One region of the Pseudoduganella aquatica genome, then DNA from elsewhere that is predicted to be linked to it. Evidence: riboswitches for the same ligand, from Rfam matches in the RefSeq annotation. Region 1 holds a riboswitch; each other region holds the start of a gene.

Region 1 (3,268 bases):
CGCTTCGGCGTTGCGGCCTTGTTCCGGCTTGTTGTTCTCGTAGCCGAAGCCCGGGTAGTAAAGCTCATTGAAGGTCGGCGCGCGGAAGCTGGTGGCGTAGCTGGCGCTGGCGCGCAGCGCGTTGCTGAAGCGATAGCCGTAGCCGGCCGAGCCGGTGGTCTTGGTGCCGTACTGCGAGCTGTCGTCCGCGCGCAGGCCGAACGTGGCCAGGTGCGCGCCGCGCTTCAGGCTGTAGGCGCCGGCGTAGGAATCGGTCTTGCGGACCTTGCCCAGCGCAGGCGTGGTACCGGACACCACCTCTTCTTCGCGGTGGCCGAACAGCACTTGCAGGGTGTCTTCGCCGATGCGGATGTCATTCTGCCAGGTGGCGTCGGTCTGCTTGCTTTCGATGCGGCTGTAGGCGCTGGCCACGCCGGTGTCGGAGACCGAGGTGTCTTCTGCCTTGGCCACTTGCACGGTGCTGTGCCAGTTGGCTGCCAGCTGGTTCTTGCTGAACACGCCGATGTTGGACAGCTTGGTCTGGCTGCGCGTGTCGTAGCGGCTGGCGCCGCTGTCGAACTGGCCGTCGGTGCGGCTGTTCAGGAAAACCAGGCCCAGGTCATGGCCCTTGGCGACCTGGAAGCCGAACTGGCCGGAGGTGCTTACGCGGTCGTAGCCATCGTCGTCGGCGTTGTAGCTGGTGCTGCCAGGCTTGGTGGCGGAGAAGCCGTCCGATTTTTCCTTGCCGGCGCTGAGCGCGTAGCTGAAGCTGTTGTCGCCTGCGGTGGCGCCGAAGATGCTGGCGTCAAATTTGCGCGTCTTGTCGCTGCCGGCGCCGAGCGAGGCCGACACGGTCTGCGGGCCTGCGCCCTTTTTCGTGAAGATCTGTATGACGCCGCCTATGGCGTCGGCGCCATACAGGGAGCTCATGGGGCCGTAGACGATTTCAACGCGGTCGATCGCCTGCAGCGGAATGCCGGACCAGCTGGCCGTGCCGGACGACAGGGAGCCGATGCGCACGCCGTCCACCAGCACCACGGTCTGGTTGGCGTTGGCGCCGCGCAGGAACACGCTGGAATTGGTGCCGGGGCCGCCGTTGCGGGAGATCTCGATGCCGCGCTGGCGCTGCAGCAGGTCGGTGATGGAGCCGGCGCCGGAGCGCGCGATTTCTTCCGCGCCCAGGGTGACGATGTCGCTCAGCACGTCGCGCTGCAGCTGCGGCGAGCGGGTGGCGGTGACGATCACGCTGTCTGGGGTGATGGTCTGGGCGTGGGCAGGCGCGGCAACAGTCATCGAGGCGGCCATAGGAATAGCCAGCGCAAGCGACGTGGCGGCCGCATGCCGGATTACAGGAGAGCTCATATTATTTCTTTGTATAGTATGCAACCAGCCTACTTCCCCGTGGGCTGGATTGAACAGATGCGCGCAGCGCATCCACCTGCTTTGGCCGGTATCCGGGCTCGCAAGTTGAACTGTCTCACCTTCCCATGCAAAGCACAGTGGTCTTAAGGAGGCAGCTTGTCGCTGTGGGCGACACTTGTTTACCGTTGCGGGGGCAGCACACGTTGGCCGTTTTCCTTGTGGGGAGCGGCGTCGTGTTTCCCGTTTAACTGCGCGCATGGACATGCGCGCGGGCACCAAAACGCCGCCATTATATCGGCTTCAGGCGACAGCTTCCAAAATGACAGTTTCGCCGTAAGCGATTTTGTGCGGCGCGGCGGCGGCCCGCAGCGCGATTTCGTCGAGAGGGAGGCCGGCTTTCAGGCCCGCTTCAAGCGCCATCAGCACGCGGATGGTGCCGGCATGGCAGATGATGGCGGATTGCGGATGCTGGTCCTCGTGCTGGCGCTGGTCCAGCAGCTCCGCCCTGAACGCCGCCACGCGCGCCGCCACTTGCAGCACGTTTTCCCCGCCACCGGGACGGTAGTTCGCGAGGTCCGCCGCCCAGGCATCCACCTCGGCGCGCGGAATATCGTCCCAGCTGCGCAGCTCCCAGGCGCCGAAATCCATTTCGGCCAGGCGCGCGTCCAGCGTATGGGCGCCAAGGCGGCCTGCCAGCACAGCGCAGCGCTGCAAAGGACTGGCGTAGACAGGCGTCCCGGGAGGAATGCTGGCGCTGGCCAGCAGCGCGGTGTGCACGCGCACGATATCGTCCGGCGCTGCTGGCAGGTCGCTGCTGCCGTAGCAAACGCCCGGCGCCACCAGCGGTTGCGGATGGCGTACCAGGATCAGGCGCATCAAGCTTGCCATCCGCCGTGGCCCAGCCCGGCCAGCACGCAGAGATAGATCAGCACTTCGGCAAGTTGCTGCACCGCGCCCAGGCAGTCGCCCGTATAGCCGCCGATGCGGCGCTTGAATTTGCGGCCCAGCCAGACGGCGGCGGCCAGCGCCGCCAGCGTTGCCGCGCCTATGGAAAGCCAGGGCAGCCATCCCATCCAGCCGATGAGCGCCGCAGGCAGCGCGGCGCAGGCGCACGCAATGCTGAATTCCGCACCGCTCATTTCCTGCGCCATGGGCTTGGCCTTGCCCTCGGCGCGCGCGTATTCCATGCGCCAGATCAGCGAGGTGGCGGCTAGCCGGGAAAGCGGATGCGCAAGGAACAGCGCGGCCACCGCCACGGCGGGCGGCAGCATGGCCAGCGCCGTGCACTTCACCGCCAGCAGGCAGATGGTGCCGATGGCGCCATAAGCGCCTATGCGCGAGTCCTTCATGATCTCAAGCACGCGCTCGGGCGTCATGCCGCCGCCAAAGCCGTCGCACATATCGGCAAAGCCGTCTTCATGGAAGGCGCCGGTGGCGTAGATGCCGGCCGCCGTCGCCAGCAGCACCGCCACCGGAGCGGGAAAGACCCAAGCCGCCGCCGCATACACCGCCGCAGCGATGGCCGCCACCACCAGCCCCACGAGCGGGAAGTAGCGCGACGCATGGTGCAGCCAGGATGGCTCAAAGCCCACCCAGCGCGGAATGGGCAGGCGCGTGAAGAACTGCAGCGCGATAAAGAACAGGCGGAGCTGATGCATGGCGGCGCGGATTTACTCTGACTTCTCGCTGACCTGAGCCGACTCAAAGGTCGCCATCTGGTTCACGAAATTCACCGCCGCATGCAGCAGCGGCAGGGCCAGCGCGCTGCCGGTGCCTTCGCCCAGGCGCAGGCCCAGGTTCAGCAGCGGACGCGCGCCCAGGTTCTCCAGCATCAGCTTATGGCCGCTTTCGTCGGAGCAGTGCGCGAACACGCAGTAGTCGAGAATCGCAGGCTGCAGGCGCGCCGCAACCAGCAGCGCGCTGGTGA
Region 2 (3,268 bases), 2.1 Mb from region 1:
GCATTGCCCCGCTGCTTGCCGTCCTTGCCTTCGTCGCCATGCAGGCGCCGGCCCACGCCCAGAGCGGATGCCTGGACGTGTTCCGCAACCCGCAGCGCAGCTATCCGAACAACACGGCAAGCGCGTCGCCCGCGCCGTTGGCGCTGAGGCTGGGCGCACCGTTGAAAAGCGTCAGCTACAAGCTGCCCGGAGAAAGCGCCGCTGCGACGCTGGACGACTATCTCGGCAAATTCTGCACCACCGGCTTGCTGATACTGAAGGACCGCGACATCGTCTTTGAACGCTACCTGCAAGGCGGCGGCGCCGCCGACAAACTGCTGTCCGCATCCATGTCCAAAACGGTGCTGGCCCTGCTGGTCGGCATCGCGGTCTCGGAAGGCAAGCTCTCGCTCAGCGAACGCGTGGACGCGGTACTGCCCGACTTCAAGGACAGCGCCTTCGCCCCGGCCACCGTGGAAGACCTGCTGCGGATGACCTCGGGCGCCGCCCTGGTCAATTCATTCGAACCCGGCGCCGAAGCGGATAACCGCGCCACCAATCCCATGGTGTCGCCACGGCAGAACGTGCGCGACTACCTGCGTGGCAAGCGCGAACGCTCGTCGGCGCCCGGCACGCAGTTCCAGTACAACGGCGCGCAGACGGCCATGCTGGGAGCCATGCTGCGCCAGCGCGTCGGCATGGATCTCACCAGCTACCTGGAGCAGAAGCTCTGGATCCCCATGGGCGCGGAAAGCAGCGCGCACTGGATCAAGAACCAGAACGGCGAAGAAGGCGTGCAAGGCCAGTTCGCCGCCACCTTGCGCGACTACGCCCGGCTGGGCTACCTGGTGATGAATCAGGGCAGGATCGGCGATAAGCAGGTGGTGCCTGCGGACTGGATCGCAGCCATGACCGCGCTCCGCCCGGACAAGCCGCAGCCGCCCAGGCCGCCCTACTACGGCCTGCATACCTGGATTCCGCAGGCGGCCGGGGGCAGATCGTTTTTCTGGGGGACGAACGGGCAAAACATCTTCATCGATCCGCTGGCCAGGGTGATCATCGTCCATACCGGCAATTCACCCAAAGCGGAGTTTGACGGCAACCGCCATCTGTTCACCCTGCGCGACGCCATCGTGCGCAGCTTGAAGTCCCCGGCAAGCGATAAATGAAATTACGTTAACGTAAACGTCAATTGTTATGCTAATCTTTATTTAACAGGTGCGCCGGGCAAATTCTTGTCCGGCGTTAAACGGGAAAGTGGTCGGCGCGCTCGATGCGGTGCGCCCCCAAGCCCCTGCTGCCTCCGCAACGGTAGGCAAGTGCGGCTGCTTCATCCATGCCACTGGTCCACGAGACTGGGAAGGCGAAGCAGCAAGACTTGCAAGCCCGGATACCGGCCTGTTGATCTTCAGCGCCGCCCGCTCCATGGCGGCGCCGGGTCTGGCCACGTGCGGAAGGCGCGTGGCGGGTGCCGCGCGGCGCAAGACGCCGTCCGGCTTACTTTTGCAGACTGGCGGCGCAACACGCGCAATGACGCACGCGCCGCCCATCAAGGAAGACACACCATGGCTACTGCTATCCCTACCGTCAAACTCCTCATCAACGGCGCCCTCGTCGAGTCGCGCACCGAGCACTGGAGCGACGTCGTCAACCCCGCCACCCAGGAAGTGATCGCGCGCGTGCCGCACGCCACGCCGGACGAAATGGCGCAAGCCGCCGCCGCCGCGAAAGCCGCTTTCCAGACCTGGCGCAAAACGCCCATCGGCGCGCGCGCCCGCATCTTCCTCAAATACCAGGCGCTGATACGCGAACACATGGCGGAACTGGCCGCCCTGCTCACCGCCGAGCAAGGCAAGACCCTGGCCGACGCCGAGGGCGACATCTTCCGCGGCCTGGAAGTGGTGGAGCATGCGGCCAATATCGGCCAGCTGCAGATGGGCGAACTGGCCAGCAACGTGGCCGGCGGCGTGGACACCTACACCGTGCACCAGCCGCTGGGCGTGTGCGCCGGCATCACGCCGTTCAACTTCCCCGCCATGATCCCGCTGTGGATGTTCCCGATGGCTATCGCCTGCGGCAACACCTTCATCCTCAAGCCGTCCGAGCAGGACCCGATGGTGACCATGCGCTTGGCCGAACTGGCGCTGCAAGCCGGCATTCCGCCTGGCGTGCTCAACGTGGTGCACGGCGGCGCGGACGTGGTCAACGCCATTTGCGACCATCCGGACATCAAGGCCGTCTCCTTCGTCGGCTCCACCACGGTGGGCACGCACGTGTACCAGCGCGCCTCGCTGGCGGGCAAGCGTGCGCAGTGCATGATGGGCGCGAAGAACCACGCCATCGTGCTGCCGGACGCGCACCGCGAGCAGACCCTGAACAACCTGGCCGGCGCCGCCTTCGGCGCGGCGGGCCAGCGCTGCATGGCGCTGTCGGTGGTGATCCTGGTCGGGGAGGCGCAGCAATGGCTGCCGGAGCTGGTGAAGAAAGCGCAGACGCTCAAGATCAGCGCCGGCGCGGAACCGGGCGCCGACATCGGCCCGCTGATCTCGCGCAAGGCCAAGGCCCGCGTGCAGCAGCTCATAGGCCAGGGCATAGAGGAAGGCGCCAAGCTGGAGCTGGACGGGCGCGGCCCCGTGGTGCCCGGCTACGAGAACGGCAACTTCGTCGGCCCCACCGTGTTCTCCGGCGTCACGCGCGAGATGGCAGTCTACAAGGAGGAAATCTTCGGCCCCGTGCTGTGCGTGATGCACGCCGCCAGCCTGAAGGAAGCCATCGCCATCATCAACGCCAACCCGAACGGCAACGGCACGGCGCTGTTCACGCAGTCCGGCGCGGCGGCCCGCACTTTCGAGGAGGACGTGGACGCCGGCCAGGTCGGCATCAACGTGCCCATCCCGGTACCGGTGCCGCTGTTCTCCTTCACCGGCTCGCGCGGCTCCAAGCTGGGCGACCTTGGTCCCTACGGCAAGCAGGTGGTGGCCTTCTACACCCAGACCAAGACCATCACCGCGCGCTGGTTCGACGACGCGGCCGTGACAGCGGGCGTCAACACGACCATCTCGCTCAAGTAAGGAGGCCGTCATGGACTTCGAACTGAACGAGGACCAGCGTGCCTACCAGGACGCCGCGCGCCAGTTCGCCGCGCGCGAAATGGCCGGGCAGGCGGCGCGCTGGGACGCCGAGGGCATCTTCCCGCGCCAGACCATTGCGCATGCGGGCGAGCTGGGTTTCTGCGGCCTGTACGTGCCGCAGGCCATGGGCGGCCTGGGCCTGTCGCGCCTGGACGCCA
Region 3 (3,268 bases), 550 kb from region 1:
CATAGCTGGCACAGAACGGGCACTCGCCGTCGTACACAATCACCAGGCCGCCGGGATACTCAGCCTGCAAGGCCGATACGATATTCATTGTGATAGACCTTTCGCTTCAGGGCGCCGCTGTCCGGGTCGAGACATACCGACTCTACCACCAGCCGATACGCGTCCACGCTGCGCATGTCGACGCCCGCAAATGCATGCTCCACCGACGGCGCGCTCCAGAAATGATGGGGGTAGAGCTGGTTCGACCAGCGCCCGTCCGGCCCCGTCTTGCCGAGCACCTGGCGGTGAAAGCCCCGGATAAAGGCCGACAGCGCCGCGCCGTTCCAGGCCGCGCCTGCAGCGGGCGCCGAACTGCTGAAATCGCAGCGGTAGGACTGGCGCAACACGGCGGAGGACAAGGTGCCGCCGTTGGTGGCCGTGGGCAGGTAGTTCCCCGGCGGCAGGCCAAAGCTCATGTGCGCTATCGGATAGGAATAAAAGCCGAACGCGGTCGACGGCACCCGCGCTGTGCCGCCGTCCTTCTGCATCACTTCAAAATACACTTCGTTGACGGCCAGGCTGTCATACCAGCCCAGCCTGGCGACATGCGCGAACAGCGGCGACAGCGCAATGGCGAGCGCGCCCGCGGCGCCCGTGCGCCAGTTGAACGCGCTGCGCGGCAGCTGCGACGCCGCAGCGATGATGGACAGGTTCACCATGAACCAGGTCCAGAAATTCGCGCCGACCAGGACAAAAATCCCGAGATGCATCAGGTCGAACAAGGCGAACTGCAGCAGCAGCAGGCGCCGGTTGGAGAACACCAGTATGGCCGACAGCTGGATCAGGAAAACGCCCACCGCGAACGGCCGCCCCACCAGCTGCAGCAGGCTGGACACCGCACCGGTAAGCGCCGTCCAGTCGCCCCATAGCAGCTGCTTGTTATGCAGCGCGATGTGATAGATGTTGCGGTTTTCGTTGTTCAGCACCCAGTCCAGCACACCGCCATCCAGGTTGCCCTTGGCCAGCGAGGAATAGAAATAGTTCGCGGCCTGCATGGCGATGGCGATGAACAGCACGGTCCAGTAGGGCGCCGCGCCAGCCAGGTGCTTGCGGCACGCAGGCCATGCGCGCTTGACCAGCTCCAGCGCAAGCAGCGATACGGCCAGGTAGGCCGGCAGCTGTATCAGCGGATAGACGTCGAGCAGCGTCTCGTAGGGAAAGCCGGTGATATAGCCCGCCGCATGCTTGATCCAGTAGACGTAGAAGCCGCAGTACAGCAGCCAGGCCGGGCGTTGCATGGCCAGCAGCGCCGCCAGTCCCGCGCTTAGCCATGCGGCGGACAGCATGAACTGGCTCCAGCCATTGAAGTCATGCGCAATCGCCGGGACCGAAGGGTAGAGCAGGATGCTGTAAAGGCCGCAGGCAATGCCCAGGCCGCGCATGAGCGTGCGCAGCGGCCGGGGCGCCGCTTCGTAGGTCATGCCGGACGCCGCAATGCAGAAGGCCAGCACGGCCAAGAGCGCCAGCAGCGTGGCGGAAGGATAGCTGCGCAGCAGGCCCAGGGCCAGCCAGTGGCCCTGTAGCAGGACGGCCAAAACACGGCCACCGCCAGCAGGGTGGGCCAGTTTGCGGCCGGTTCAATCTCCGCCCCGGGCGGGGCGATGGCGCTGCAAGTGGACGGTTTCATGGCCTACCTTTTCCATGCGGTGCAAAAACCATAATGCGCATGGTCGCGCGCGTCCAGCGCGACGAAGGGGTTTCATGACCTTGCTCAAATTTGTTCAATGTAGACGCCGGGTACGGTAGAATCGCGGCATTACGTGAATGGTGCCCTCCCGCTTGTCGGCTGGAGGGTGAAACGGGAAGCCGGTGACGCGCGCGATTTTCATTGCGGGCCAGTCCGGCGCAGCCCCCGCTGCTGTAAGCCTGACGACTTTGACCGAACGCCACTGTGCATTGCACGGGAAGGCAGGGTCAGGGAAGGATGAAGGCCAGCCAGAAGACCGGCCAGTCACGAAGATTGTGCAAAACCCGGGGTGTGGTTTTTCCTGTTTTCCTGCGCGCCTGGCGCGCAGTCACTGCTAAAGTTCAAATTGGGCACTTCCATACTCCTGCGGCTAGCCGCAGCGCTGCTGTGCGCCTGCGCTTGTGCGCACGCGCCTGCGGCCAATCTGTTCGCCATCGTCACCGAGCGCGCCGCGCCGGCCGCCATCGAGGCCGCGCACCGCCATCTGGCCAGCCATCCCGGCGACCGCATCGTGCTGCGCACGCCGGCCCAGTGGATGGCCGCCAGCGAACGAGACGCCGGCCTCTGGATCAAGCAGGCCGACAGCGTGCTGGCCGTGTCCTTGTTCGGCGACCCCGCGCGCCGCCTGAAGGACGCCTTGCCGCGCAACCTCCGCGCGCAGACCGCCGTGCTGGCCTTCAATGGCGAAGCGAGCCTGAGCCTGATGAGCCGCGACGGGCGTGCCAGCCTGCAGGCCTTTTCGCCGGACACGCTGCGCGAACTGTCCTCCGAAGCGCCGCCGCCCGCCGCCCTGAAAGCCGCGCAGGCCGACCCCGCCGCGAGCCGCTGGCTGGCGGCGCGCCAGGTTTGGCAGGCGGGCGGCGTGGACAACACGGCGGCGCTGTTCGCGCATCTTCTCAATCCGGCCATGAAGCTTGCGGACCCGCAGCCTGAACCAACGCTGCGCGTGCGCGTGGGCCAGCGCGAGCTGACCGATGCGCAGGCCTGGGGCAAGGCTGCGCAGCTCGGCCTGAAGGCGCAGCCCACCGTGGTGGTGCTGGACCTGTCCAATATGGATAGCGTGGTTCCCGCCGCCGTGTGCCGGCAGATTGAACAGCGCGGCCAGCCCTGCGTGCAGGTGCTCACGCGCTGGGGCGGCGCCTCGCGCGAGGCGCTGGAGCGCCTGCCCGAGCTGGTCGCACCGGCCCAGCCGGCGGCGCTGGTGGTGTTGCAGGACTTTGTGGTGGGCGCGGCCGAAGGGCGAGAAGCGGTCACCGAAGCGTTCAAGCGGCTCAATGTGCCGGTCTTCAAGGCCATCCGCCTGTCCGACCGTAGCGCCGTGCAATGGCGCTTGTCGCCGGACGGCCTGCCGCCGGACTCGGTGCAGTACCGCGTGGCGCTGCCGGAGCTGCAGGGCATAGGCCAGCCCATCGTGGTGGCGGCCCTGGGCCAGCCGCAGCGCGACAAGCAGACCGGCATAGAAAACCGTCCGCCGGTGGTGCTGGCCGACGAAGCCGGGCGCCTGGGCGCGCGCGTGAGCCGCTGGCTGGCGCTGCGCGTGAA

Evidence for each region. Region 1 has a riboswitch for cobalamin ahead of KT882_RS30440 (TonB-dependent receptor plug domain-containing protein). Riboswitches for the same ligand answer to the same signal wherever they lie in the genome.
Region 2: another riboswitch for cobalamin. It lies ahead of KT882_RS21130 (CoA-acylating methylmalonate-semialdehyde dehydrogenase); the one in region 1 lies ahead of KT882_RS30440 (TonB-dependent receptor plug domain-containing protein).
Region 3: another riboswitch for cobalamin. It lies ahead of KT882_RS02295 (cobaltochelatase subunit CobN); the one in region 1 lies ahead of KT882_RS30440 (TonB-dependent receptor plug domain-containing protein).

What each region holds. Positions count from the first base shown of each region.
Region 1 is NZ_CP086370.1:6,812,965-6,816,232, reverse strand. It holds gene KT882_RS30440 (TonB-dependent receptor plug domain-containing protein) at 1-1,341, opposite strand, end outside; cobalamin riboswitch at 1,408-1,636, opposite strand; gene KT882_RS30435 (histidine phosphatase family protein) at 1,642-2,217, opposite strand; gene KT882_RS30430 (adenosylcobinamide-GDP ribazoletransferase) at 2,217-2,999, opposite strand; gene cobT (nicotinate-nucleotide--dimethylbenzimidazole phosphoribosyltransferase) at 3,012-3,268, opposite strand, start outside.
Region 2 is NZ_CP086370.1:4,735,548-4,738,815, forward strand. It holds gene KT882_RS21125 (serine hydrolase domain-containing protein) at 1-1,148, shown strand, start outside; cobalamin riboswitch at 1,179-1,395, shown strand; gene KT882_RS21130 (CoA-acylating methylmalonate-semialdehyde dehydrogenase) at 1,545-3,050, shown strand; gene KT882_RS21135 (acyl-CoA dehydrogenase family protein) at 3,061-3,268, shown strand, end outside.
Region 3 is NZ_CP086370.1:509,047-512,314, forward strand. It holds gene KT882_RS02285 (DCC1-like thiol-disulfide oxidoreductase family protein) at 1-88, opposite strand, end outside; gene KT882_RS02290 (hypothetical protein) at 60-1,574, opposite strand; cobalamin riboswitch at 1,788-2,005, shown strand; gene KT882_RS02295 (cobaltochelatase subunit CobN) at 2,073-3,268, shown strand, end outside.